Regions from separate parts of the Lentzea sp. NPDC042327 genome, predicted to be linked through region 1. Evidence: riboswitches for the same ligand, from Rfam matches in the RefSeq annotation. Region 1 holds a riboswitch; each other region holds the start of a gene.

Evidence for each region. A riboswitch is a leader RNA that binds a small molecule or an ion and turns the genes downstream of it on or off. The one in region 1 is predicted to bind glycine.
Region 2: it holds a riboswitch for glycine, as region 1 does, so the genes downstream of both, gcvP (aminomethyl-transferring glycine dehydrogenase) here and gcvT (glycine cleavage system aminomethyltransferase GcvT) in region 1, are expected to answer to the same signal.
Region 3: it holds a riboswitch for glycine, as region 1 does, so the genes downstream of both, gcvH (glycine cleavage system protein GcvH) here and gcvT (glycine cleavage system aminomethyltransferase GcvT) in region 1, are expected to answer to the same signal.

The regions. Positions count from the first base shown of each region.
Region 1 is NZ_JBEZBX010000005.1:112,389-121,918, reverse strand. It holds gene AB0A63_RS14380 (hypothetical protein) at 109-492, shown strand; gene AB0A63_RS14375 (DUF3817 domain-containing protein) at 507-809, shown strand; glycine riboswitch at 855-945, shown strand; glycine riboswitch at 946-1,037, shown strand; gene gcvT (glycine cleavage system aminomethyltransferase GcvT) at 1,134-2,228, shown strand; gene glyA (serine hydroxymethyltransferase) at 2,242-3,507, shown strand; gene AB0A63_RS14360 (hypothetical protein) at 3,757-4,311, opposite strand; gene AB0A63_RS14355 (cyclopropane-fatty-acyl-phospholipid synthase family protein) at 4,547-5,800, shown strand; gene AB0A63_RS14350 (DUF1295 domain-containing protein) at 5,797-6,567, shown strand; gene AB0A63_RS14345 (prolyl oligopeptidase family serine peptidase) at 6,577-8,625, shown strand; gene AB0A63_RS14340 (spermidine synthase) at 8,696-9,511, opposite strand.
Region 2 is NZ_JBEZBX010000006.1:364,534-374,063, reverse strand. It holds gene AB0A63_RS18630 (SigB/SigF/SigG family RNA polymerase sigma factor) at 1-84, opposite strand, end outside; gene AB0A63_RS18625 (ATP-binding protein) at 222-602, opposite strand; gene AB0A63_RS18620 (ATP-binding protein) at 779-1,462, shown strand; gene AB0A63_RS18615 (STAS domain-containing protein) at 1,543-1,893, opposite strand; gene AB0A63_RS18610 (ANTAR domain-containing protein) at 2,041-2,709, opposite strand; gene AB0A63_RS18605 (hypothetical protein) at 2,963-3,166, shown strand; gene AB0A63_RS18600 (CDP-alcohol phosphatidyltransferase family protein) at 3,288-3,869, shown strand; gene gcvH (glycine cleavage system protein GcvH) at 3,912-4,295, shown strand; gene garA (glycogen accumulation regulator GarA) at 4,409-4,867, shown strand; gene AB0A63_RS18585 (bifunctional nuclease family protein) at 5,292-5,765, shown strand; gene AB0A63_RS18580 (MerR family transcriptional regulator) at 6,072-6,638, shown strand; glycine riboswitch at 6,737-6,832, shown strand; gene gcvP (aminomethyl-transferring glycine dehydrogenase) at 6,983-9,530, shown strand, end outside.
Region 3 is NZ_JBEZBX010000009.1:146,972-156,501, forward strand. It holds gene ald (alanine dehydrogenase) at 1-975, opposite strand, end outside; glycine riboswitch at 1,197-1,289, shown strand; gene gcvH (glycine cleavage system protein GcvH) at 1,351-1,731, shown strand; gene AB0A63_RS23835 (L-serine ammonia-lyase) at 1,763-3,127, shown strand; gene AB0A63_RS23840 (helix-turn-helix domain-containing protein) at 3,134-3,490, opposite strand; gene AB0A63_RS23845 (TROVE domain-containing protein) at 3,580-5,163, opposite strand; gene AB0A63_RS23850 (VTT domain-containing protein) at 5,492-6,139, opposite strand; gene AB0A63_RS23855 (AarF/UbiB family protein) at 6,284-8,164, opposite strand; gene AB0A63_RS23860 (SSI family serine proteinase inhibitor) at 8,253-8,636, opposite strand; gene AB0A63_RS23865 (SGNH/GDSL hydrolase family protein) at 8,724-9,530, opposite strand, start outside.

The DNA of each region.
Region 1 (9,530 bases):
TCGGCAGCCCCGAAGTTCACTCGCAAACGGGCACGCGCGCTCCCGTGGCGCGCTACCCCTCACGGGTGGCCTCCTGACAGGAGGCCTCACCCCAGTAGTGTGGAGGTCGTGCGCGGCCTCCTTACTCCCCAGCGTGTGCTGATCGCGCTCGCCTGTCTGGCGGCGCTGGTCCTCTGCTGCGGGCTCGCGTGGTGGCAGTGGCAGCGCTTCGAGTCCGCGAGCGGCACGTTCCAGAACCTCGGGTACGTGCTCCAGTGGCCGCTCTTCGGCCTCTTCCCCCTCTTCATGGTGTGGCGGTTCCGCCGTCTCGCGCGCCAGCGCCGTGACGAGGCTCTCTCCGCACCGGAGCCGGTTGCACCCCCCGTCGCACCGGTGACTACCGTTGACGCCGTCAAACCCGCGCCTGTCGAGCACTTCGACGACGAAGAAGACGCGGAGCTCGCGGCCTACAACCGCATGCTCGCGGACCTCAACGCGCGGGACGGTCGTTGAGCGAAGGCGGGCAGATGAAGGGTGCGTTGACCCGGTTCCGGGTCATGGCTTACGTGGTCGGTGTCTTCCTGCTGCTGCTGGTCGTGGCGATGGTGCTGAAGTACGCCGCCGGCATGGACCAGGCGATGAAGGTCGTCGGCCCGATCCACGGGTTCCTCTACGCCATCTACCTGGTGCTTTCGGTCGACCTGGCGCTGAAGCTGCGCTGGTCCATCAAGGGCACCGCGCTCGTGCTGGTCGCGGGGACGATCCCGTTCCTGTCGTTCTGGGCGGAGCGCAAGGTGGTGGAGAAGACTGCTCAGGGCGTGCCGCTGTGACGTTCGGCCTGCTAGCGTCTGGGGCAACCAACTGAACACGGCCGTCGATGTCGCGCGGGAGAGCTCCCTTCAGCGGGAGCGCCGAAGGAGCAACTCCTCCCCGGAATCTCTCAGGCACAGATACCGCACGACGAAGGCAACTCTGGAAAGCAGGCTCATCAGGAGCCTCGCCCACGGTGCAAGTCGCTCCGGCGACGAAGCTCTCAGGCTCATGACAGAGGGGGAGGCTCGCTCTGGTGAGGAGTCTCCGGTGGACCGTGTCATTCTTCTGTTGCCTCAGCCGGCCTGGCCCGGCTCTTCGGCGCACCCTGGAGGAGCGTTCTGATGTCCCGCCTCACGCCACTGAACGCTGAGCACGAGTCGCTCGGCGCGATGTTCACCGACTTCGCGGGCTGGAAGATGCCGCTGCGCTACTCCAGCGAGCTGGCCGAGCACCACGCCGTGCGCACCACCGCCGGCCTGTTCGACCTCACGCACATGGGTGAGATCGTGCTGACCGGGCCGCAGGCCGGTGCCGCACTCGACTACGCGCTGGTCGGCCACATCTCCGCGCTCGCGGTCGGCAAGGCCCGCTACACGATGATCACCCAGGCCGACGGCGGCGTGGTCGACGACCTGATCGTCTACCGGCTGGGCGACGAGGAGTTCATGGTCGTCGCCAACGCCTCGAACGCCGCCGTGGTCGCCGAGGCGCTCGTCGAGCGGGCCGCCGGGTTCGACACCGTCGTCACGGACAGGTCCACGGACTACGCGTTGATCGCGATCCAGGGCCCGAAGTCGGTGGAGGTCCTGGCCGGGCTGACCGACACCGACCTGTCGACGGTGAAGTACTACGCCTCCTACCCCTCGAAGGTGGCCGGGGTGGACGCGCTGCTCGCGCGCACCGGCTACACCGGCGAGGAGGGCTTCGAGCTGTTCGTCGCGCCCGACGACGCCGCCGCAGTGTGGACGGCGCTGCTGGAGGCCGGGCAGCCGCACGAGCTCAAGCCGTGCGGTCTCGGCTGCCGCGACACGTTGCGCCTGGAAGCCGGAATGCCGTTGTACGGCAACGAGCTGACCACCTCGCTCACCCCGTACCACGCGGGTCTCGGCCGGGTCGTGAAGCTCGACAAGCCGGGCGACTTCGTCGGCCGCGAGGCGCTGACCGAGGTGTCCGAGTCCGATGTGGACTCCGTGCTGGTCGGCCTGAAGACCCCCGAGCGCCGCGCGCCCCGCCACGGTTACGCCGTGCTGAACGGCGACGAGGTCGTCGGCGAGGTGACCTCGGGCGCGCTGTCGCCGACCCTGGGCTACTCGGTGGCGATGGCCTACGTGAACCGGGCGAGCTCCGCGCCCGGCACCCCTCTGCTGGTGGACGTCCGCGGCAAGAAGCAGCCGGTCGAGGTCGTCGCACTTCCGTTCTACAAGCGCGCCAAGTAGGGAGATCCTCCAGATGTCCGACCAGTTCAACGCCTCCCTCGCGGAGTACGACCCCGAGGTCGCGCAGGCCGTTGCGGCCGAGCTGGCGCGCCAGCAGGGCACCCTCGAGATGATCGCCTCGGAGAACTTCACGCCGGTCTCGGTGCTGCAGGCCCAGGGTTCGGTGCTGACCAACAAGTACGCGGAGGGCTACCCCGGCCGCCGCTACTACGGTGGCTGCGAGCACGTCGACGTCGTCGAGCGCCTCGCCATCGAGCGCATCAAGTCGCTCTTCGGCGCCGGTTTCGCCAACGTCCAGCCGCACTCCGGCGCCCAGGCCAACGCCGCCGCGATGTTCGCGCTGCTGCAGCCCGGCGACACGATCCTCGGCCTGGACCTCGCGCACGGCGGTCACCTGACCCACGGCATGCGCATCAACTTCTCCGGCAAGCTCTACAACGTCGTGCCGTACCACGTCTCCGACGGTGACGGCCGCGTCGACATGGCCGAGGTCGAGCGCCTCGCCACCGAGCACCGCCCGAAGCTGATCGTCGCCGGCTGGTCCGCCTACCCGCGCCAGCTGGACTTCGCCGAGTTCCGCCGCATCGCGGACTCGGTCGAGGCCTACCTGATGGTCGACATGGCGCACTTCGCGGGCCTCGTGGCCGCGGGCCTGCACCCCTCGCCCGTCCCGCACGCCCACGTCACGACCACGACGACGCACAAGACCCTCGGCGGTCCGCGCGGCGGCGTGATCCTGTCGAACGACGCCGACATCGCCAAGAAGATCAACTCGGCGGTGTTCCCCGGCCAGCAGGGCGGTCCGCTGGAGCACGTGATCGCCGCCAAGGCCGTGGCGTTCAAGCACGCCGCGTCGGAGGAGTTCGCCGACCGCCAGCGCCGCACCCTCGACGGCGCCCGCATCCTCGCCGACCGCCTCTCGCAGCCCGACGTCGCGCAGGCCGGCGTGAAGGTGCTGACCGGCGGCACGGACGTGCACCTGGTCCTGGTCGACCTGGTCAACTCCGAGCTGGACGGCAAGCAGGCCGAGGACGTGCTGCACCGGATCGGCATCACGGTCAACCGCAACGCGGTCCCCAACGACCCGCGCCCGCCGATGGTCACCTCGGGTCTGCGCATCGGCACCCCGGCACTGGCCACCCGCGGCTTCGGCGAGGGGGACTTCACCGAGGTCGCCGACGTGATCGCCGAGGCCCTCAAGCCGGGCGCCGCGATCGACGAGCTGCGCGCCCGCGTCGAGGTGCTGGCCGCGAAGCACCCGCTGTACTCCACGCTCTGACCCTGCGGCAACGAAGGGGCGGCACCGGACCTCCGGCGCCGCCCCTTCGCCGCCTGTTCGAACGTCACGCGGGGGCCCCGCGTTTCCCTGTGGGGAACGCGGGGCCCCCGCGTGACGTGAAAGACCACTCGATCGGGTGAGAGCGGAACGACGGGAACCCCGGCCCCTTCCCCAGGGCCGGGGTTTCGCGTGTCAGGGTGTCGTGTGTGTCAGGTGGACCGTCCTAACGGGATGGTCGTTGCAAGGGGACTAGGCCGCGGGCACCGTCACGCCGGGGGGAAGGCATTCGACGTTGCGCTTGCCGTCGGGCTGGATCACGAACCAGGTGTTGCCGACGCCCTGGCCTTTCCAGGCACCCGGCTTCGGGTCCTGCGAGTAGGCGTAGAGCGCCCAGCCGTCGATCGCGACCTGCTTCTTGCCGTCAGCGCGGGTGATCAGCGAGACGAGCTTCGAGTCGATGCCCTCGACCTGCGGGATCGTGTCCGACAGCAGCGGCGGCCACGTGATGGCGCACTGGCCGTTGCAGTTCGACTTGCCTTCCGGCTTCGGGGTGTCCTTGTCGAAGCGGTACATCGTGCGGCCGTCGCCGTCCTGGACGACCAGGCCCATCTTGTCGACCGGCTTGCCGACCAGCTTCAGCGAGCTGACCGGTGCGGCTGCGGGGGGCTGCTGCGCGGCCGGGGTCTCCGGTGCCTGCTGCTGAACCGGGGTCTCGGGCGCCTGAGCGGGTTCCTGGAGCACCGGGGGCTGACCCACGTCGCCGTAGTCACCGAGGACGCCCAGGTCGGTTTCGGTCTGTGCCACCGGCTTCGAGTTCGTGCCACTTCCCGTGGCGCTCCAGACACCAAGACCCAGCACAACTGCCAGTCCCGCGGCGAGCCCGATGGCAATGCGGTTACGTCGGATCACACTCATGTCCTCCTTGTCCGTCGTTCGCTCTACCGGGCCATACGGGCGTGGTTGCGTCTCGGTTCAGAAACGAACCGAACCTCTTGCCGTCCCGAACGTCAGGCGGAGCCGGTTTCGCAGGAGGTGCAGGATGGTCGTCGCTGGTCAGCTGGCAGGAGTGGCGGAACGGGTGCTGGGTGCGCCGCTTCTGATCGGGATTCGGGCGTGGGACGGGAGCGTGGCCGGCCCACAGGACGGGACCGTGCTCGTGCTCCGCTCCCGCGACGCGCTGCGCCGGCTCGTGTGGAGCCCGAACGAGCTCGGGCTCGCGCGGGCGTACGTGAGCGGCGAGCTCGACGTGGAAGGCGACCTCGCGGCCGGGCTCTCCCAGGTCTGGGGGCTGGTGCGGCGCGGTGTCACGCGCAGGCCGAAGCTCACCGAGGTGGTGCGGCTCGCGCTGGACCTCAAGGTGGTCGGGCGCAACCCGGACGCGCCGAAGGAGGAGGCACGGCTCAAAGGCGCGCTGCACAGCAAGAAGCGGGACCGGGACGCGATCTCGCACCACTACGACCTGAGCAACGCCTTCTACCGGCTCGTGCTCGACCCGAGCATGGCCTACTCGTGCGCGTACTTCACCGCCGAGGACGAGGAACTGGAGCAGGCGCAGCACAACAAGCTCGACCTGGTGTGCCGCAAGCTCGGCCTGCAGCCCGGCCTGCGGCTGCTCGACGTCGGCTGCGGGTGGGGCTCGATGATCATCCACGCGGCGAAGCACTACGGCGTGCACGCCACCGGGGTCACGATCTCCGCTCAGCAGCGCGAGCACGTCCTCTCGCGCATCGCGGCCGAAGGGCTGGAGGGCCGGGTCGAGGTGCGGCTGCAGGACTACCGCGAGGTGCGCGGCGAACCGTTCGACGCGATCTCCACGATCGAGATGGGCGAGCACGTCGGCGAGCGGAACTACCCCGAGTACGCCGCGACGCTGCACCGGCTGCTCAAGCCAGAGGGGCGGCTGCTGCTGCAACAGATGTCGCGCGGCCGGAACGCGCCGGGCGGTGGTGCGTTCATCGAGTCGTACGTGGCACCGGACATGCACATGCGACCGGTCAGCCAGACGACCGGGTTCCTGGAGGCGGCCGGGCTGGAGATCCGGGACGTGCACGCGTTGCGCGAGCACTACGTCTGGACCGTCCGCGCGTGGGCACGGACGCTCGAAGAGAGGTGGGACGAGGTCGTCGCGCTCGTCGGCGAGGGTCAGGCGCGCGTGTGGCGGCTCTACCTCGCCGGCGGCGCGCTGACGTTCGAGGAGGGACGGATGGGCGTGGACCAGGTCCTCGCTGTGCGCACGAGCGAGAACGGCCGCAGCGGCATGCCGCGCGTGCGCCGTGAGCTGGTGGCCCGGTGAGCTACCCGGTCAGCTTCCTCGTGGTGCTGGTGCTGCTCACCGCGTTGTTCGGCTACGCGGACCGGCGCAAGCGCTACGACCTGGTCGACTCCGCCTGGGGACCTGGCTTCGCGGTCATCGCGGTGGTGACGTTCCTGTTCGCGGACGGCGAACCGGTGCGGAACGTGCTGGTCACGGTGCTCACGGTGATCTGGGGCGTCCGGCTCGGCGTGCACATCCTCCTGCGCAACCGGACCAGGGACGAGGACCCGCGCTACCGGGACATCCTCAAGCGCGCCAAGGGAAATCCGCGGCTGCGGATGTACCGGGTGTACCTGTTGCAGGCCGTTCTGATGTGGATCGTGTCGCTGCCGGTGCAGGTCGCACAGCACCTTGACGCGCCGTGGGGAGTGCTAGATTGGGCCGGAACGACCTTGTGGGTGGTCGGCTTCACAGTTGAGTCAGTCGGTGACTGGCAGCTCTCGCGGTTCCGGGCGGACCCGGCGAACGAGGGCGCCGTCATGGACCGCGGGTTGTGGCGCTACACCAGGCACCCCAACTACTTCGGGGACGCCGTGGTGTGGTGGGGCCTCTTCCTGTTCGCGGTGCACTCCTGGCCGGCGGCGCTCACGGTCATCAGTCCGGTGGTCATGACGTGGCTGCTCGCCAAGGGCACGGGCAAACCGCTGCTCGAGAGGGACATCGTGTCGCGCCGGCCGGGGTACGCCGAGTACGTGCGTCGTACCAGCGGTTTCGTTCCCATGCCCCCGCGTTCGCGCGCGGGATAGTGTGAGCGGGTGGGCAACGACATCTCCTTCCCGCGCCAACAGGCGCGCTCTCAGCGGTTCACCGTCGGCGCACCGCGCACCTTCGCGGTGTCGCCGGACGGTTCGCGCGTGTTCTTCCTGCGCCCGGCCACGGCCACGAGCCGTGCGAACGGGTTGTGGGAGCTGAACACGACCACCGGCGTCGAACGGCTGGTGGCCGATCCCGGCCGCCTGCTGACCGAGCAGGAGGACCTGCCCGCGGAGGAGAAGGCCCGCCGCGAACGCACGCGCGAGTCCGGCGCGGGCATCGTCGGCTACGCCCTGTCCGGTGACGCGAACGTCGCCTCGTTCGCCCTGTCCGGCCGCCTGTTCGTGGCCGACCTGGTGAGCGGGGACGTGCGCGAGCTGCCGACCGGTGGCGGCGTCATCGACCCGCGCGTCGACCCGACGGGTCAGCGCGTGGCGTACGTGACGCGCGGGACCCTGCGCGTGGTCGAGCTGGACTCGGGCGACGACCGCGCGGTCGCCGTGCCCGACGGCGAGGACGTCACGTTCGGCCTGGCCGAGTTCATCGCCGCCGAGGAGATGTCGCGCTACCGCGGCTACTGGTGGGAGCCGGACGGCACCCGCCTCATCGCCGCGCGCGTGAACAACTCCCCGGTGCGCCGCTGGTACATCGCCGACCCGGCGAACCCCGCGACGCCGGCCACCGAGATCGCCTACCCGGCGGCGGGCACGGACAACGCCGCGGTGTCGCTGCACGTGGTGTCGCTGGACGGCACCTTCGTGCCGGTGCTGCTGGAGTTCGACTACCTCAACGACGTGCACTGGTCAGCCGGTGGTGCGCCGCTGATCACCACGCAGACCCGCGACCAGCGCACCCGCCGCGTCCACTCGCTCGCCCCGGAGACCGGTGCGGTGTCCGAGCTCGCCGTCGAGACCGACCCGGTGTGGCTGGAGGTCAGCGACGGCGCCCCGGCGTGGACGCCCGACGGCCGCCTGGTCCGGATCGTGCACTCCGGCGACGAGTACGCGTTGCAGGTCGGCGACGACGTCGTGACCGAAGGCCTGCAGGTGCGCCGGGTCCTGGACATCACCGACGACTCCGTGCTGATCGCGGCCTCCGCCGACGACCCCACCCAGGTGCACGTCCACTCCGTCGGCGCGACGGTCGAGCAGTTGTCCACAGGGGATGGTGTGCACACCGCGGTCCGGGGCGGTGGCACGGTTGTACTCGCATCGTCCTCTTTGGACTGGTGCGGCCCGAAGGTCACCGTCGGCGGTCGCGAGATCGAGTCGTGGGCCGAGACGCCGGTCATCAGGGCGTCCCCGCGCATGCTGACCCTCGGCGAACGCGACCTGCGCGCCGCCCTGCTGCTGCCTGCCGATCACGTGCCGGGCACCAAGCTCCCGGTGCTGCTGGACCCCTACGGCGGCCCGCACGCCCAGCGCGTGCTGTCCGCGCAGAACGCGTTCCTCGCCTCGCAGTGGCTCGCCGACCAGGGCTTCGCGGTGCTCGTCGCCGACGGCCGCGGCACCCCCGGTCGCGGTCTGGCCTGGGAACGCGCCATCGCGTTCGACTTCGCCGGCGCCACCCTGGAGGACCAGGTCGACGCCCTGCACGCCGCGGCGGCACTCGAACCCGACCTCGACCTCGGCCGGGTCGCCATCCGAGGCTGGTCCTACGGCGGTTACCTGTCGGCACTGGCCGTCCTGCGCCGCCCGGACGTGTTCCACGCGGGCATCGCCGGCGCCCCGGTCACCGACTGGCGCCTCTACGACACCCACTACACGGAGCGCTACCTCGGCCACCCCGACGAGCGGCCAGAGGTCTACGACTCCAACTCGCTCATCGCCGACGCGGACAAGCTCTCCCGCCCGCTGATGATCGTCCACGGCCTCGCCGACGACAACGTCGTGGCCGCCCACACCCTGCGCCTCTCCAGCGCTCTGCTGGCGGCGGGCCGGCCGCACACCGTGCTGCCGCTGTCCGGTGTCACGCACATGACGCCGCAGGAGCAGGTCGCGGAGAACCTGCTGCTGCTCCAGGTGGACTTCCTGAAGCAGGCGCTCGGCTAGGCGCGCACGAACGGAGGAGGGGCGCCTCCTGGTGACCGGGAAGCGCCCCTCTCTCGTGCCGGAAACCGGCTCAGGCCAGCGACTGCCGCACCCGGTACGGCGGAATGCTGTTGCCCAGCAACGCCAGGTCGTCGATCGACTCCGGCCGGTACCCGGCCGTGGCCAACCGCTCGACCATCAGCGCCGTCGGGTCCTCGACGACGTCCGCGCGCCCGAACAGGTACGCCCACTCGTGCTCGTCAGAGCCGTAGTACGCAACCGTCTCGAACACCTCGTTGAACCGCTGCCAGGAGCGGATCAGCGTGGTGTTGCGCCACATCGTCTGGCAACCGGACTGGTTGACGACGACGCCGCCGGGACGCAGCAGGGCCTTGCACATGCGCAGGAAGTCCGCGCCGTACAGGCGGTTGTGCTGCGCCTCCTCCTCACGCTCGTCGGGCAGGTCCACCAGCACGATGTCGTACTTCTCCGACGTCGTGCGGATGTACTCGAACCCGTCGATGTACTGCACGCGGATCGGGCCCTCGCCCTTCTCCGCCAGCGCCAGCTCCTCGGTCGTGTAGCCGTACGGGAGGTGCTCCGCGCACAGCTTCACGGCCTGCTCGTCGATGTCGATGTGGTCGACGACGGTGGCGCCGTGCTGCACCGCCATCTGGCACACCACGCCCTCGGACGAGCCGATGACCAGCACCCGCTCGACCTGGTCGGCCAGCAGCAGCGCCGGCACCATCAGGGCCTCGTGGTAGGTCAGCTGGCTGAGCTCCGTGGACTGGCGGTCGTCGTCGCAGAACAACGACAGGCCCTGGGCGGTGCGGGCGATCACCAGGTGCTGGAAGTCGGTCTTGGTGTCGACCAGCACCTCGTCCACGCGCCAGTGGCGGGTCATGCCCTCGGCGAGCGGCTCG
Region 2 (9,530 bases), on a different contig from region 1:
GTGCTCGGTGACGAGCCGGTCCCGCAACGTGTCGCGCTTCGGGCCGGCGGGCGTCGCGGCGAGCTCGGCGAACAACGGCGCCAGGTGATCGTAGTCGCCACCCTTGCCGCTCGTCGACCCGGTCGAGGACTCAGCGGCCTCGGCCGGCTCGGTCGTGGCCGCCGTGCCCTGCGCGTTCTCAGCGGTCTCCGAGGCCGTGGCGGTCGCCTCTTCGGAGCCGGTCACTCATCCACCGCCCCTGCCGAGGACTTCACGAGGTCGATGTGGACCACGAACCCCTCGGTCTCGGCGGCGTCGTCCTTCACGGAAGTCTCCACCGAGTCCACCAGCGCGGTCAGCACGCGCCAGCCGAAGCTGCCCTCGTCCGGGCCCGCTGCCGCCTTGGCCGACACCTTCGCGCTCACCCGGACCGCACCCGCGGCGTCGACCGCGAAGTGGCAGCTCAGGACCGCGTCGTCGGCGGCGAGCGTGATCAACGTGGAGCACGTCTCGTCGACCGCGAGCTTGAGGTCCTCGATCGCGTCGAGGTCGAAGTCCTGCCGCATCGCGATGTCCGCGGCTACCGCGCGCGCGATGGAGAGCTGCGTCGGGTCCACTGCCATCCGCAGTTCGACCCCTGACAATTGCGTCACACCCACCTCGTAGTCCGTTCTGCTCTGAAGGCTCTCTGGGCCGGCATGTCACTGCCTTACCCGAACCGATCTCATTTCACACGTGTACTGACCCCGTGCCCAGGGAAATCACCTGCTGGAGGCAGGAGATCAAGGGGAGGAGAGTCGTGCTGGTGCGAGAGGACTTCCTGGCCCTCCGCTTCCCCGCGGACGCACACGAGGTCGGGCCCGTTCGGCACCGGCTGCGTGACTGGTTGCGAGGCGGCGGGTTCACCGACGACGAGGCCGACGACCTCGTCCTCGCGGTGAGCGAAGCGGTCAACAACTCCGTCGAGCACGCCTACCCCGGTTCCGAGCACGGCACGGTCGAGGTGCGCGCCCGCATCGAGAGCGACGGCACGACCGTGGTGGACGTCATCGACCACGGCCGGTGGCGCGTGCCACCACCCGCGCTCACCACGCGCGGCAGGGGACTCCTGCTCATGCGGGAGAGCGTGGACGACGTCGAGATCCACCGCTCGCCGAACGGCACCACCGTGCGGCTGCGCAGGACCCGGTCGCCCGTGCCCGCGACGTACGACACCGCACCCGACTGCCACGTGCATGCCTACGAGACCTCCTCGGGCGTGGTGGCGGTGGTCCGCGGTGACGCGCCCGCCGAGGCGGGACCGTCGTTGCGGCGGAGGCTGGTCACCGCCGCGCGCGGCGGCACCGTGCCGCTGACCGTCGACCTGAGCGGTCTCGGCCCGCGGCGCGAAGGCATCGCGCACGCACTGGCCGAGGTCGCGTCGGCGCTGGCCGCGGCGGGCAACCGGCTCACCGTGGTGCCGGAAGCCCCGCAAGCCCCCTGAGCCCGATGGGTCTCGGCTCAGGCCGGCACGCGCAGTCGTCGTAGTCGTCCCGGGCCGGGTTCGTCCCAGGTCAGGTGGTCTCAGCTCAGGGCGGCGTCCACCGAGTCGTGCACGGCGAGCACCTCGCCCAGCCCGGTGGCCTCCAGCGGACGCGTCACCGCGCGCTTGGTCGCCACGACCTTCAGGGTCGCGTTGCGCTGGGGGGCCAGCCGCGCCGCCTCGACGAGCACGGCGAGTCCGGCGGAACCCAGGAACGTCACGCCGGTCATGTCCACCACGAAGGTGCCACCGTCGGTGAGGCCGTTCACGAGGGCGTCGCGCAGCGTCGGCGCGGACACCATGTCCACCTCGCCGGACACGGCGAGCACCGTGACGCCGTCGGACGGCTGCCGGGCCGACAGCTCAATGGTCTGCGGGTCCTGCACAGTCACCGATCTTCTCCCTACTCGGACCACGGGGAGCCGCCACAGCAGCGGTCCCCACCACGCGGCTGCTGGCTCAACCGCTGCGACATCACCGTACGGGAGAGGTCGCTCGACAGGACAGGTCGCTGCTTCCGTACCCCGGTCGCCGAAGACTCAAACCTGCAACTCCGCCCAAAGTTCGCGAGCGGTGTCATAGGCGGTCCGCGGCGGCACCGTGACGTCCTCACCAGTGTCCTCCAGGTCCCCGCCGACCACGAGCACCAGGGCCGCCGCGACGTCGCGGAGCTTCACGTTCGCGTGCTGGCTGGCCCGCACGAGCAGCTCGAACGCCTCGCCCGGCCGGCATCCCCGCGCACCCACCAGCAGCCCCTTGGCCTGCTCGATGTAGCGCCGGTGCTGCACCATCCGCACCATCTGGTCGGCCCGCAGGACCTCGCCGGCGCAGAACTGCACCACCGCGGCCGCCGTCGCGAGCAGCGGCTCGATCTCCTCGACCACCTTCAGGTCCTCGATGCCAGCCGGGTGGTCCAGGTAGACCGTCAGCACTATCGGTCCGCTGTCACCCCAGCTCCCCGGCACCGCCACCACGTGGTGACCGCCGAGCTCGGCGGTCACCTGCCGCTCGTCGCGGGAGGCGTCGACGAGTGGTCCCTCCCCGGCCTCCACCTGCGCCCGGTCCAGTTCCTGCGCCACGCCGACCGCCCGCAGCACCGCCCCGTCGGGCCACACCGACAGGCCCACCCCGCGGCAGCCGTCGAGCTGCGCGCCGAGGTGGTCGAGCAACCGGGAGAGGAGCTCCGGCCCGAATTTCACCTGGTCCACGCGGACACGTTAGGCCGCGCCGATCGGACTGACGAGATGGGTGGTCATCGGCGCACGACGAACGGTTGCGCGAGCAACGACGTGGCCATCCGCCGCGCTTCGGCCCCGAACAGCTCGGCGCGGCATTTGATCCAGTTAACGCTCCGGACCCGGAACGGACACGTGTTCTGAACCACAGTCAGCCAGAATTCGTTCACAGGGATAACGCCGGAGCCCCGGTGGCCGACATCCCTGGTGTCACGGAGGGACTGAGATGAGAACCGCCATGGAGACCGAGCCGCAGCCGGCCGAGCAGCTGCCCACCGCGCCGTGCAGCGTGGTGTGGAGCCGGGGTCACGCGTACGTGCTCGAGGGTTTCCGCGCCCGCTGGGTGGGCCGCGACGACCGCGGTCGCCCGTGCTCGCTCACCGGTGCCGAGATGCAGCGCCGCGGCTGGACGTTCACCCGGACGGCCTGAGCTCCCCCCACCCCACCGGGCCCCGTCCCCCGACCGGCCGCGCAGCTCCTGCGACCACCCGCACCGCGTGCCGTGACGCCATCCGGCAGCCCGTGCGCGGCCACTCGTTTAGAGTGCGGGTGTGCGTGACCCGGCTGATCGCCTGCTGACGATTCCGAACCTGCTCAGCGTGTTGCGGCTGGCCGGTGTTCCGCTCTTCCTGTACCTGTTGCTCGGACCCCGCGCCGACGGCTGGGCGCTGCTCGTCCTCGTCTTCGCGGGCCTGTCCGACTGGCTGGACGGCAAGCTCGCCCGTTGGCTGAACCAGATGAGCCGGCTGGGCGCGCTGCTCGACCCGGCCGCCGACCGCCTCTACGTGTTCTGCACGCTGCTGGCGTTCGTGGTCAGGGACATCGTGCCGCTGTGGATCGCACTCGTGCTGGTCGGGCGCGAGGTCGTCGTCGGCATCTGCCTGCTGGTCCTGCGGCAGCGCGGCTGGGGCCCGTTCGAGGTCACCTACCTGGGCAAGGCCGCGACCTTCAACCTGCTGTACGCGTTCCCCCTGCTGCTGCTCGCGCAGGGCGACTCGGCGTGGGCGCAGCTCGCACTCCCGTTCGCCTACGCGTTCACCGCGTGGGGTGCAGCGCTGTACCTGTGGTCGGCGCTTTTGTACGTCTACCAGTTCTTCTCGGCCCTGCGGGTCACTCCCGGAAAGGCCGCGTGAAAAGATCACCCCATACAGGTTCGGCACGAGGAGCGCAGTCAGTTGATTCCCGAGGAGCTTCGTTACACCGAGGAACACGAGTGGGTCGCCACAACAGGTGAGAACACCGTGCGCGTCGGCATCACCGACTACGCCCAGGAACAACTCGGTGACGTGGTCTTCGTCCAGCTGCCCGAGGTCGGCCACACCGTCTCGGCCGGCGACACGTTCGGCGAGGTCGAGTCCACCAAGAGCGTGTCGGACCTCTACTCGCCGCTCGACGGTGAGGTCGTCGCGATCAACGACGCCCTGGTGCAGTCGCCGGAGTCCATCAACTCCGACCCGTACGGCGAGGGCTGGATGGTCGAGCTCCGCCTGAACGACCCCGAGGCGGTCGAGGGGCTCTTGGACGCCGACGGGTACAAGGCGTTGGTGGAGAAGGAGTGACGTCGATCTTTCGCCGGATCTTCGGCCGGAAGGGGAGCCGCTCCTCGGGGGGCGACTCGAACGCGATAGGTTTTACCGGAAACGACGGACCCAGCAGCAGGAGGAGAGCTCAGGTGAGCACGAACGACGGCCCAGGCGTTCCGCCGGAGCAGTCCCCGGAGCGGACCTCCGTCTTCCGGGCGGACTTCCTCCAGGAGATGGAAGGCGGCGCCGAGGCGCCCGCACAGGAGCCGGCCGTTGCCGGTGTCGACGCCCTTCCCGCCGGTTCCGCGCTGCTCGTGGTGAAGCGCGGCCCGAACGCCGGTTCGCGGTTCCTGCTGGACCGCGACACGACGAGCGCGGGGCGCCACCCCGACAGCGACATCTTCCTCGACGACGTGACGGTCTCGCGCCGCCACGCAGAGTTCCGCCGGGAGGGCGGCGAGTTCGTCGTGATCGACGTGGGCAGCCTCAACGGCACCTACGTCAACCGCGAGCCGGTCGACCAGGCCGTCCTCGCGAACGGCGACGAGGTCCAGATCGGCAAGTTCCGCCTGGTCTTCCTGACCGGTCCCGGCTCCGCGGGAGCCTGACGGTCCGGGGCCTGCCGGTCCCGGGTCTGCGGGATGACGAGCGTCGGGGCGGTGCTCACGCAGCTCCGCCCCGAGTTCCACCGTGCAGTGCTGTTGCCGTCTTCTCCACTGTTTTGCGCCATTGAGCAGTTCGCCGCGCTCCGCAGGAGTTTTCCTGCGTCGAGCCCGAACGCACTCGTGCGCTGACCGCCTTTGCGCGGAACTCCTCCCGGTTCGCCGTGCTTTCCGGGAATCGGCCGGCCTCTTCCGCTCGTTGTACCCGGTGCGGGGAAGAGCGGGTTCGAGCGGCCATCGTCTTGATCACGTTCTGCCCGCAACGATTGAGCACACGGCCCGCTTGGCGGGTAGCGTCGAACGCGTGTGCCGGGGGATGCTCGGAGACGTTCCGGGTACTCCCCAACGAGTCAGAGGGAGGCGAGACCCGATGAGCGAGATGCGTGTCGTGGGCGTCCGGGTGGAGCTGCCCCAGAACCAGCCGATCCTCCTGCTGCGCGAAACCGAGGGTGAGCGGTACCTGCCGATCTGGATCGGCTCGGTCGAGGCCACCGCGATCGCGCTGGAGCAGCAGGGCGTGCGACCGGCCCGCCCGCTCACCCACGACCTGCTCAAGGACGTCATCGGGGCGCTGGGCCGCAACCTCGAACAGGTGCGGATCACCGACCTGCAGGAGGGCACGTTCTTCGCCGAGCTCGTGTTCGACGGCGACGTGCGCGTGTCCGCCCGCCCGTCCGACTCGGTGGCCCTCGCGCTGCGCGTCGGCGTGCCGATCCACGCGGAGGAGTCCGTGCTGGCGGAGGCCGGTCTGATCATCCCGGACGAGCAGGAGGACGAGGTCGAGAAGTTCCGCGAGTTCCTCGACTCCGTGTCTCCCGAGGACTTCCGGGGCGCCGACACCTGAGTTCCCCCGACTGTCGCTGACCGTCTTGTTCGGACCCGGCGCCGATCGGTGGGGTGTCCCTCGATCGGACTACTTTCCGCACATCATGGCCGCTAAACAATCACTAAACGTCACCTGAACGTCCTAGTTCGGGTGACGGTGCGGACCCCCGCCTCAGGTTGGGGGCCAACACTCCCCGCGCGTCGCGTTGACCTGCCCTCGGAGCGGTCTTACCGTCGAACTCGAGTGGACGTCGCCGGTCTGCGCGAGTGGACCAGGCGGCTTGACGGCCCCGACTTTCGTGGCCGTTGGCGAGGGGAGGCAGGCGTGGTCGAGGAAGCGCCCTTGCGGGCCGAATCCGGGCAGCAGGGTGAGCTGTTCCCGGACTCCTCGCTGCCGGACGAACTCGTCGGCTACCGGGGACCCGCGGCGTGCCAGATCGCCGGGATCACCTACCGGCAGCTCGACTACTGGGCCAGGACCGGCCTGGTCGCGCCGACGGTGCGGATGGCGCACGGCTCCGGCAGCCAGCGGCTCTACTCCTTCAAGGACATCCTCGTCCTGAAGGTCGTGAAGCGGCTGCTGGACACCGGGGTCTCGCTGCAGAACATCAGGGTCGCCGTCGACCACCTGCGCCGCCGCGGCGTGCAGGACCTGGCGCGGATCACGCTCTTCTCCGACGGCACGACCGTCTACGAGTGCACCTCCCCCGAGGAGGTCGTCGACCTGCTCCAGGGCGGGCAGGGCGTGTTCGGCATCGCGGTGAGCGGTGCGATGCGGGAGATCAGCGGGACCATCCACGAGTTCCCGGCCGAACGTGCGGACGGCGTGGAAATCGCGCCGATGACCGAGGACGAGCTGACCCGCCGCCGCCGGGAGCGCGCGACCGGCTGACCCGCTGTCGCCGGCTCAGCCGGTCCCGTCGCTGAGACGTAGGTCGCGTCGGTGGGGACTGGCGGGCCTGCCTGCGGGTACTCTTCACGGGTAGTCGCTGAACTCAGGCGGGAGAGACCGGGTGCTGCACCCGGCGCCGAAGGAGCAAGTTCCTCCCCGGGAACCTCTCAGGCACCCAGGACCGCGTGAGCGAGACGCCTCTGGAAAGCGGATCTCTCGAGATCCCGCCGACGGTGAAAGCCCGCTCTCGTGGCGGGTGAACCTCTCAGGCGCCCGATGCCGGGTACGGACAGAGCGGGGAGGGCACCAGGACACGTGTGCCCGCAGCCCCCCGGAGGCGTTAGATGACGCAGGACCGCATTCCGCTCGCCGCTCTCGAGCACGGCACCCCGTTCGCGGACCGGCACGTCGGCCCGCGCCCCGCCGAGCTCGCCCGCATCCTCGACGTGATCGGTGTCGGATCGCTGGAGGAGCTGGCGCAGCACGCGGTGCCCTCGTCCATCCACGAGCGCGACCTGGTGCTGGACCTGCCGGCGCCCGCCACGGAGACCGAGGCGCTGGCCGAGCTGCGCGCGCTCGCCTCCCAGAACCGGCCGATGACCCAGATGATCGGCCTGGGCTACTACGACACCGTGACGCCGGGCGTGATCCTGCGCAACGTCCTGGAGTCGCCCGCCTGGTACACCGCGTACACGCCGTACCAGCCGGAGATCTCGCAGGGCCGCCTGGAGGCGCTGCTGAACTTCCAGACGATGGTCGGCGACCTGACCGGCCTGCCGATGGCCAACGCGTCCATGCTGGACGAGTCGACCGCCGCCGCCGAGGCCATGACCCTGGTGCGCCGCGCGGGCAGGGCGAAGTCGAACAAGTTCGTCGTGGACGCCGACACGCTGCCGCAGACGCTGGCCGTGATCGAGACCCGCGCCGAGCCGCTGGGCATCGAGGTCGTCGTCGCCGACCTGTCGCAGGGCATCGAGGGCCTGGGCCTGGGCGGTGACTTCTTCGGCGTGCTGCTGTCCTACCCCGGTGCGTCCGGTGTGGTCCGCGACCAGGCCGCGCTGGTGGAGGAGATCCACGCCGCCGGCGCGCAGGCCGTCGTCGTCGCCGACCTGCTGGCGCTGACGCTGCTGCGCCCGCCCGGTGAGATCGGCGCGGACGTCGTCGTCGGCACCACCCAGCGCTTCGGCGTGCCGATCGGCTTCGGCGGCCCGCACGCCGGCTACATGGCCGTCCGCTCCGGCCTGGAGCGCCAGCTGCCCGGCCGCCTCGTCGGCGTCTCCGTCGACGCTGACGGCTCGCTGGCCTACCGCCTGGCGCTGCAGACCCGCGAGCAGCACATCCGCCGCGAGAAGGCGACCTCGAACATCTGCACCGCGCAGGTGCTGCTCGCCGTGATCGCCTCGATGTACGCGGTCTACCACGGCCCCGAGGGCCTGCGCGCCATCGCGACCCGCGTGCACCGCCTGGCCACCGTCCTCGCGACGGGCCTGTGCGAGGCCGGTCTCGACGTCGTGCACGGCGAGTTCTTCGACACCGTGCAGGTGCGCGTCGAGGGCCGTGCCGCCGAGGTCGTCGCGAAGGCCCGCGAGCTCGGCATCAACCTGCGCCTCGTGGACGCCGACGTCGTGGCGGTCGCTTGCGACGAGAAGACCACGCGTGCGCACGTCGTCGCCGTGTGGGAGGCGTTCGGCGTGACCGGGTCCGATGTGGACGCGATCGACACCGACACCGCCGACGGCATCCCGTCGGACCTGCGCCGCACCTCGGACTACCTGACCCACCCTGTGTTCCACGCGCACCGCTCCGAGACCGCGCTGCTGCGCTACCTGCGCGCACTGTCCGACAAGGACGTCGCGCTGGACCGCAGCATGATCCCGCTCGGCTCCTGCACGATGAAGCTGAACGCGACCGCGGAGATGGAGTCCATCACCTGGCCCGAGTTCTCGACGCTGCACCCGTTCGCGCCGGTCGAGGACGCGAAGGGCCTGCTGACGATCGTGTCGGACCTGGAGGCGTGGCTGGCCGAGGTCACCGGCTACGACGCCGTGTCGCTGCAGCCGAACGCCGGCTCGCAGGGCGAGTTCGCCGGCCTGCTGGCGATCCGCGCCTACCACCGCGCCAACGGCAACTCCGCCCGTGACGTCTGCCTGATCCCGTCGTCCGCGCACGGCACGAACGCCGCGTCCGCCGTCATGGCCGGCATGCGCGTCGTCGTCGTGAAGTGCGACGACAAGGGCAACATCGACATGGGCCACCTGCGCACCACGGTCGCCGAGCACGCCGACGACCTGGCCGCGATCATGATCACCTACCCGTCGACCCACGGCGTGTACGAGGACACCGTCCGCGAGGTCTGCGGCCTGGTCCACGACGCGGGCGGCCAGGTGTACGTCGACGGCGCGAACCTCAACGCGCTGATCGGCCTGGCCCGCTACGGCAAGTTCGGCTCGGACGTCTCGCACCTGAACCTGCACAAGACGTTCTGCATCCCGCACGGCGGCGGCGGCCCCGGCGTCGGCCCGATCGGCGTGAAGTCCCACCTCGCCCCGTTCCTGCCGAACCACCCGCTGCAGCCCACCGCGGGCCCCGAGACGGGCGTGGGCCCGATCTCCGCGGCCCCGTGGGGTTCCGCGTCGATCCTGCCGATCTCGTGGGCGTACGCGCGCATGATGGGCGGCGACGGCCTGCGCCGCGCGACCCTGACCGCCGTGGCCGCGGCGAACTACGTGGCGCGCCGCCTGGACGAGCACTACCCGGTCCTCTACACCGGCGAGGGCGGCTTCGTGGCCCACGAGTGCATCCTCGACCTGCGCCCGATCACCAAGGCCACCGGCGTGACGGTCGACGACGTGGCGAAGCGCCTGGCCGACTACGGCCTGCACGCCCCGACCA
Region 3 (9,530 bases), on a different contig from region 1:
GGCCAGCGCGACCGCGTAGGGCAGCGTCACGTTGGTGAGCGCGTAGGTGGAGGTGCGGGGGACGGCGCCGGGCATGTTGGCGACGCAGTAGAACACCGAGTTGTGGACCTCGTAGGTCGGCTCGGCGTGCGTGGTGGCGCGCGAGTCCTCGAAGCAGCCGCCCTGGTCGATGGCGATGTCGACGAGCACCGAACCCGGCTTCATCTCCGCGACCAGCGCGTTCGAGACGAGCTTCGGGGCCGCGGCACCCGGCACCAGGACGGCGCCGATGACCAGGTCGGCCTCGCGGACGGCCTGCTCGATCGCGAACGAGTTGGACGCGAGCGTGCGCAGGCGGCCCTGGAACTGGGCGTCGATCTGGCGCAGGCGGTCGACGTTGGTGTCGAGGATCTGCACGTCGGCGCCCATGCCGACGGCGATGGTGGCGGCGTTGACACCGGCCACACCGCCGCCGATCACGACAACGCGGGCCGGGGCGACACCGGGGACGCCGCCGGGCAGCACGCCGCGGCCACCGGAGGGCTTCATCAGGCTGAACGCGCCCACCTGCGGGGCGAGGCGGCCCGCGACCTCGGACATCGGGGCGAGCAGCGGCAGCGAGCGGTTCGGCAGCTGCACCGTCTCGTAGGCGATGGCCGTGGTGCCGGAGGCCAGCAGGGCCTCGGTCAGCGGCTTGTCGGCGGCGAGGTGCAGGTAGGTGAAGAGGGTCTGGCCGGAGCGCAGGCGGGGGTACTCCTCCGCGATCGGCTCCTTGACCTTGAGGACCAGGTCGCCCTCGGCCCAGACGTCGTCGGCGGTCGGGAGGACCTTCGCACCCGCGGCGAGGTACTCCTCGTCGGTGATCGCGGAGCCCAGACCGGCGCCCTGCTCGACGTACACGTCGTGGCCCCGGCTGGTCAGCTCGTGGGCCCCGGCCGGCGTGAGGGCGACGCGGTACTCGTGGTTCTTGATCTCGCGAGGAACGGCGATCCGCACGATGACTCCTCCGTTTCGGCTGGCTGCTATCTCACAATGTGGGGCAGCCGGGAGGTCATGTCACTGTGCGGGTTGCACTGTTCGGGACCAGGCCGGTTGTGCTGCTGGGACAAAGCGACCTGCGCCACGCCTGTACCGGTCCCGCGTTGACACCCGGTGGCGGGCCCACATAGCGTTCCCACCGGAACTGAATAACGGCCGCGGTGCCCCTGACGGGCACCAGAACCCGGGTGGGAGAGACCTCGACGAGCTGGTCGGGGCGCCGAAGGGGCAAGCTCCCGCACACTCTCAGGCAGCAAGACCACTCGGGGTAGGCAACTCTGCACGGCGGAGGGGGCGCACGTTTCCTGCCCGTCATCTGCCAGAGGAGTCGCCGTGGAGTTCCCCGAGAACCTGCTCTACACCGCCGAACACGAGTGGGTCGACTGGACGCCGGGCACCCAGGACCCGTTGACCTGCGGGATCACCGAGTACGCCGCGGACGCGCTGGGTGACATCGTCTTCGTCCAGCTCCCCGAGGTCGGGGCCGAGGTCGTCTCCAACCAGGTCTGCGGCGAGCTGGAGTCCACCAAGTCCGTCAGCGACCTGTTCTCCCCGGTCACCGGCGAGGTCCTCGAGGTCAACACCGCCGTCGTCGACGACCCGGCGATCATCAACACCGACCCGTACGGCGCCGGCTGGCTGTTCAAGGTGCGCGTGGACTCCGCGGAGGACCTGCTCACCGCGGCCAAGTACGCCGAGCTCACCTCGGACTGACCCGCTCGCACCCACCACGAAGGACTGATCAGTGGCGATCAGCGTTTTCGACCTGTTCTCCGTCGGCATCGGGCCGTCCAGCTCGCACACCGTCGGCCCGATGCGCGCCGCCGCCATGTTCGTCGAGAAGCTCGGTGCCCGCGCGTCCGAAGTGGACCGCGTGCACGTCGAGCTGTTCGGCTCGCTCGGCGCCACCGGGCACGGCCACGGCAGCCCCAAGGCCGTGTTCCTCGGCCTGGAGGGCAACCTCCCGGAGGAGGTGGACCCCGCGGCCGCCGCCCACCGCGTCGAGGAGATCGTCGCGAGTGGACGGCTGCGGCTCGGCGGCACGCACGAGATCGGCTTCGCGCACGACCGCGACCTCGTCATGCACCGCCGCAAGTCGCTCCCGTTGCACCCCAACGGCATGAGCTTCGAGGCGTTCCGCGGTGACGAGCCGGTCGAGCACGCCGTCTACTACTCGATCGGCGGCGGCTTCGTCGTCGACGAGAACGCGTCCGGCAGCGACCGCATCAAACCCGACTCGACCCCGCTGCCGCACCCGTTCCTGACCGGCGACGAGCTGCTCGCGCGCTGCCGAGAGACCGGCCTGTCGATCAGCGAGATCATGATGGCCAACGAGCTGTCGTGGCGCTCGGAGGAGGAGGTGCGGGCCGGGCTCCTGCACATCTGGCACGTGATGCAGGAGTGCGTCGAACGCGGCTGCACCGAGCAGGGCATCCTGCCCGGCGGTCTCAAGGTCCGCCGCCGCGCCGCCGAGATGCGCAAACGGCTGGAGGGCGAGCACTTCGTCACCGACCCGCTGCGCGTCATGGACTGGGTCACGCTCTTCGCGCTGGCCGTCAACGAGGAGAACGCGGCCGGCGGCCGGGTCGTCACCGCGCCGACGAACGGCGCGGCCGGCATCGTGCCCGCGGTCCTGCACTACTACACCAGGTTCGTGCCCGGTGCGAACGACGACGGCGTGGTGAGGTTCCTGCTCACCGCGGGCGCCATCGGCGTGCTGTTCAAGGAGAACGCCTCGATCTCCGGCGCCGAGGTCGGCTGCCAGGGCGAGGTCGGCTCCGCGTGCTCGATGGCCGCCGGTGGTCTCGCCGAGGTCCTCGGCGGCACCCCGGAGCAGGTCGAGAACGCCGCCGAGATCGCCATGGAGCACAACCTCGGCCTCACCTGCGACCCGATCGGCGGCCTGGTGCAGATCCCGTGCATCGAACGCAACGCCGTCGCGTCCGTCAAGGCGATCACCGCGGTGCGCATGGCGTTGCGCGGCGACGGCTCGCACTTCGTGTCGCTGGACAAGGTCATCAAGACCATGCGGGACACCGGCAAGGACATGTCGGTGAAGTACAAGGAGACGGCGCGCGGCGGTCTCGCCGTCAACGTCATCGAGTGCTGAGGCCGGTCAGGGCCTGGCGTCGTACCGGCGCTGGGCCTCGATCACGTCCGGCATCCGCGACTCCAGCAGCACGATCAACGCCATCAGCTTCTCCGCCGTCTCGCGCCCGAGCGGCGTGAGGCTGTAGTCGACCCGCGGCGGGTTCGTCGGCTGCGCGTCGCGGTGCACGAGCCCGTCGCGCTCCAGCGCGTGCAACGTCTGGGACAGCATCTTCTCGCTGACGCCGTCGACCCGGCGGCGCAGCTCGTTGAACCGCAGCGACCCGTCGACCAGCGCGCTCAGCGTCAGGCTGCCCCACCGGCCGGTGACGTGCTCCAGCGTGGGACGTGACGGGCACGCCTTCGCGAACACGGTGAACTCCATGTCCGCGAGGGTACCCCATTGCACTTACGAAAAGTTAGTGCTCGCTCGGACGGCAGGCCCGCACACAGCGCGTGTGCGGGCCTGCCTGCTCAGAACGGCCAGTCGGCGTCGCGCCCCGCCTCGATCAGCGGAACCGCGCGGAACGTCGCGTCCGTCAGGCCGCCGAACTCGTGCCGGTTCCCCGTGCCCGACGCGAACGCCCCCTGCCGGTACCCGCCCAGGTTGAACCCGTAGACCGGCACGTGCCGCGGCACGACGTCGTCGACCCCGGCACCGCCCGGCCCGGCGACCGTCTGCATGTCCGAGATGATGAACACCCGGTCGTGCCCTCGGTACGAGCTCTTCAGCGCACCGATGACGTCGGTGCCGTGCCCGACCTCACCGACCCTGCCCAGGAACCGGTCGACCTCGCTGATGACCGACGCCCCTCGCCGCAGCTCGTGGCGGAACACGCCGGTCGCGAACCCGTGGACGTCGACCTGCTCGCCCTTGGCCCCGAGCGCCACGCCGAACACGGCCGCGGCCTTGGCCGGCGTGACCTTCGAACGCGCCGAGTAGCCCGTGCAGGTCATCGACCCCGAGGTGTCGATCAGCACGAGCGACCGGCCCGGCAGCGCCGGCAGGTTGCCCAGCGACGCCTGCAGCGCCCGGTCGAGCGCGTGGCCCCAGCGCAGGCTCGGCGCCGCCTCGTACGCCGAGAGGAAGCGGAACGGGAACTGCCGCGACCGCGCCACCTGGCCGGGGTCGGCCAGCCGGGCCGCGACCTGCGCCGCGACCTCGTCCGACACGCCCGCCTCGTCAAAATTCCTGAGGTTGCGGATCGCGGCCATGAAACCCATCGACGGTGCCAGTGCCTCCCACACCTGCGCCGTCATCGGACCCTGCAACCACCCGGCCACCGACTCCCACGTCATCCCGGCCCGCCGCAGCACGTCCGCCGCGTCCGGTCGCCCGAACAACGCCCGGCGCTGCTCGACCGGCCACGCCATCAGCTCCCGCCGTGCCGCGACGGTCCGCAGCGACTCGGGCACGGTGACGTCCGGGTCGCGGCGGCGGTCGAGCACGTACTGGAACAGGTCGCCCTGCCAGGCCGCGCTCGGCGACGGGTGCACGAGGTTCAGCACGTCGGCCACGCGGAAACCGCGCGCCTCGCTGTCCCACTTGAGCACCGACCGCTCGTCGTAGAGCCGCCGCACCGCGTCCGCGATGCCGCGCTTGACGGGCTTCGGCACGGCCCGGCCGTGGACCGCGGTCCAGTAGGCCAGCAGCTCGCCCGGCTCGTCCGCGCGCTGCAGCACCGACGCCACGACCGCGCGGTTCGTCACGCCCGCGTCGGCACCGGCCTCGAGCCGCGCCTTCACGAACTCGGCGGCGCCGACCAGTGCCGCGGTCCGCATGTTCGCCTCGCCGCGCAGCCACGCCAGCATCCGCGCCGTCCACTCGGGATCCTGCAACGCCGCCGTGCGCACCAACTGCGCGTAGCGCTCGTCGCGGGTGCCGCCGCTCTCGTAGAACGTCTGCTCGCCGCCCATGTTCGACACGGCCAGCAGGAACAGCTCGCCCAGCGCGGTGCGCTCGTAGCCGACGCCGCCCTCGTGGGTGCGGCCGGACCGCTTCGACCCGATGGGGCTCTTCCCGAACGGACGCGCCTTCAGGACGTTGAACTTCGACATGGCTCTTCCCCCTCGGGAGGCGAGACGGGGGAGCGCACAGCGGACAGGAATCCGGCTGACGGGATTCGAACCCGCGACCGCCCCATTTGCGGTGAAAGGTTTCGCACCGGGTGCACGTACAGACAACCACGCCACGCCACCGAATTGTTCTCAGGAACTCGGTGGCGTGGCAGAAGGGTGGCCCGAGGTCAAGGCGCAGAAGGTGACTGCCCACCGGGGTGGGCGAAGAGCCGGACTGGCCGGCCTTCAGGAGTCGAACCTGAGATGCCGAAGTAACCCTCTGCTGCGCACCGGGCCTGACTACAGGAAACCACACCGCGCAAGCGGTTTACGGTGTTTTCACGAAACGCCGCAGGAGGTAGAACAACCCGGCGGTGGCCAGGAAACCGAATGCGCTGATCATGACGATCTGCTCGACGGTGTCCGCCCGCGACCCGGCGAAGACGTAGGCCGCGCAGATCGGGACGGTTCCCAGCAGGGTGGACGTCATGAAGGTCCCGAACGACACCCGCGACACCCCGGCCGACACGGACACCGTCTCCGCCATCATCGGGATTCCGCGTGCGACCCCGAAGAACCAGGGCCCGAACTGCCGTCCCCACCGCCGCATCTCCCGCAGCTCCTCGATGGTCACGACGCGCCGCACCAGCCACGGGCGTGCGAAGCGGCCCAGTGCGTAGCCCGCCGCGGAGGAGCCCAGGGAGCCCACGACCGCGAGCACCAGGCCGAACGGCAGGCCCAACGCGGTTCCGGCGAGGACGATGAGCGGAGTGGACGGCACGGGCAGGAGGACGTCGACGACGAGCAGGGCGAAGATCACGGCCGCGGCCCACACGGGGTCGATGCCGCGCACCCAGGTGACGACCCCCTCGAAGTCGATCAGGTTCAGCGCCTCGAACACGATCCAGCTCAGCAGCACGAAGCCGAGCACGACGAACGGTATCCACTTCCACCGCACGCCCGTCTCACAACTCATCGGGTGATGGTCGCCCACCGCGGTGCGCCGGACAATCCGCCAGTGGCGCGGGTTCAGCGACTGGAACCCGAACGTGTGTCGTCTCGACGCACCGGGTGCCGCTCCGGTGCTCAGCGCTCACGCCGTGGCTGGTGCACAAAGGACCTAGGCGCGGCGCGGGCGGAACACGGCCACGACGACGCGCAGGCCCAGCAGCACCGAGATGATCAGCAGGTTGTAGCCGAGCACCTGGTGGAGGCCCAGGTCCGGCACGACCTGCGGGCCGCCGCCGGCGCCGAGCAGCAGCACGGCCATCACGCCCGCGGTCGCGCCGAGGACGGTCAGCATCACCTGGTGCAGCAGGCCGGTCACGTAGGCGCGGTCGCGTTCGTCGGCGAACAGGCGCATCGACATGCTCAGGCGGCCCTGTTCCACGGCGCCGGTGATGCGGTCGACGCGCCGCGGCAGCCTGCGCAGCACGGGCAGGACGGCCTGCAGCTCCTCGGTGAGGGTGCGCTGGACCGACTCGGGGGTGAGGCGTTCGGAGATCTGCTCGGCGGCGAACGCGCGTGACTCCACGACGATGTCGAAACCGGGGGAGAGCACGCCGAGGGTGCCCTCCAGGGTCGCCAGGGCGCGGAACACGGCCGCGACCTCCGGCGGGATGCTCAGGCCGAAGCGGGACACGATCAGGAACAGGTCGCCGAACATCTCCACGTCCGGGCGCATGCCGGCGCCGAGGTGGCGGGCCATGAACTGGCCGAGCGAGCGTTCCAGGCGCTGTTCGTCGATGTCCTCCGGGCGGGAGGTCAGCTCCAGCACCGCGTCGGTGAGGCCGGCCGGGTCACCGCGGTCGATGGCGAGCAGCAGCCGTTGCAACGCCGAGCGCAGCGCCGAGTCGATGCGGCCGACCGAGCCGAAGTCGAGCAGGCCCAGGCGGCCGTCGGCGAGCAGCAGGACGTTGCCGGGGTGCGGGTCCGCGTGGAAGACGCCGTCGAGCACGACCTGGCGCAGCACGAACCGCAGCAACGTGCGCGCGAGGCCCTCGTCCGCCGCGGCACGGCGGACCGGCACGCCGTCGAGGCGGTCCATCACCAGCACGCGCTCGGTCGACAGGTGCACGTGCGGCAGGCCGACGGAGGCGTCCGCGACGGCGGAGACGGCCGCGATGTTGCGCGCCTCCACCCGGAAGTCCAGCTCCTCGCGCAACGCCACCGCGAACCCGTTCGCGAGGTCCCGCACGCCCAGCGCCGCACCCCACCGCGTGCGCTGCAACGTCTCGGCCAGCCGGCCCACGATGTCCAGGTCGCCCTCGGCGACCGCCCGCACGTCCGGGCGCTGCACCTTCACCACGACCTCGGCACCGGTCCTCAGCACCGCCCGGTGCACCTGCGCGATGGACGCCGCCGCCAGCGGTTCGGGATCGACCGAGGTGAACGCGTCCACGCCCACCTCGGCGTCGAGCACCGCGCGCACCGACTCCCAGGACGCGGCGGGCACCTCGTCCTGCAGCAGGCTGAGCTCGGCGACGAAGTCGGCGGGCAGCAGGTCGGAGCGGGTCGACAGCACCTGGCCGAGCTTCACGAACGTCACCCCGGCGTCCTGCAGCGCGAGCCGAAGCGACCGGGCGAGGCCGGTGTCGGTGCGTTCCCGGCCGCGCAGGTAGGGGCCGAGGCCGTGGCGGAACGCGATGGCGGTGATGCGCGAGTACCGGCGGGTGCGGGCGATCCGGCGGCGGAGCAGGCCCCACCACTCGGTGACCGGCGGGATCGAGCCGGTCGGCACCAGCACCTCGGCGAGCGCCAGCAGCCCGATCACGACGAGCAGCGACAGTCCGAGCTGGACGCTCACCAGCGCGGGCGAGGGCTCCGCGGTGGTGGTGCCGAAGAGGCCGGAGGCGATCGACATGGCCAGCAGGCACATGAGCGCGGTGCGGACCAGGCCGACGCGCAGGCCGAGGATGCGGCGCGCGGCCAGCGCCATTCCCAGCACCAGCAGCAGGAAGGTGGCCGGGAAGCCGACCGCGTAGACCAGGAAGTCCCCCATGCCCGCAGCCTAGGCTGAGCGAGCTGAACGCCACCGGTGCTCCAGCACGACGGCGGTGCGCTGGAACACCGGTGGCGCGGTCAGGGGGTCAGAAGTCGAAGACCTTGCCGGTGTGGGCGCGCACGGCGCACGGGTTCGAGTACACCTGCTGGAAGTCGATCCTCTTGCCGCGCCACTTGCCGCGCAGCATCGCCTTCGTCGGGTTCAGCTCCATCGTGCACATCGCGCCGGTGTCCTCCAGCCTGCGGAAGTCGCCGTCGACCGGCGTGAGCTGGTCGCACGCCTGCTGGGCGTGCTTGTGCAGCCCGCCGGCGGGGTCGCACTGCAGCTGCGTGGTGCTGAGGGCGCCCATCTCCGGCTGCACCGTCAGCACCAGGCCGGATGCGGGGAGGAAGGGCGCTGCCTGCGCGGTCGCGGGAACCAGGGGAACGGCGAGCGCGAGGCAGGCGAGCAGAAGTCGGGTCCTTGCCATGCCACCACCATGGCGTGGCGAGGACCCGGAACTCCATTCAACTCAGCGGTAACACCGGATCGTGTAAACCGCCCTCACGGCGTGCAACTAGACGCCCGCGAGCTCCGTCCCGGCGAGCGCGCCGGCGACCTGGTCACCGACCGCCGCCATGCCCTTGGCGTTCGGGTGAACGGGGAACGCGATGCTCGTCGGGATGATGCCCTCGACCCACTTGTCCCACGGAGCGGCGCACGTGTCGCGGCCCGCGCTGATGTCGTAGGGGTTCACGAACGTGGCACCGGCGGCCTGGGCCTGCGCGCCGAGCATGGCGTTGAGCTGCTGCTGCACGCCGTCGAGGTACGGCACGTCGCCGCGCGAGATCGGCACGACCGGCCAGCAGCCGCCGGAGGACGGCAGGATGCGCAGGTAGCCGACCACGACGACCTTCGCGGCGGGCGAGCGCTGCTTGATCCCGGCGAGCACGGCGGCCACCTCGGGGGCGGTCGCGGCGACGCGCTGGGCGAGCTGGTCGCCGTAGGTCGCCTTGCAGGGCGCGCCGTTCGGGTCGAGCACGCTCTTCGCGGCGCACGTGAGGATGATGTCGGAGAAGCCGATGTCGTTGCCGCCGATGGACACCGTGACGAGGTCGGTGGTGGCCTTGAGCGCGGAGAACTGCGGCACGGACTGGCCGGGGACGCCGGACTGCACGCCCAGCATGTCCTTCGTCTGCGCGCCACCGCAGGAGATGTCGGTGAAGCTCTCGACGTTCAGCCGCCGGGCCAGCACCGACGGGTAGTTCTGCGTGGACTTGAAGCAGCTGAGCGGGTCGAGCCGTTGCAGCGGGATGAACGGTCCGGAGACGAACGAGTCGCCCAGCGAGACGTACTCGCGGTACTGCGGCGCGGCGGAGGCCGC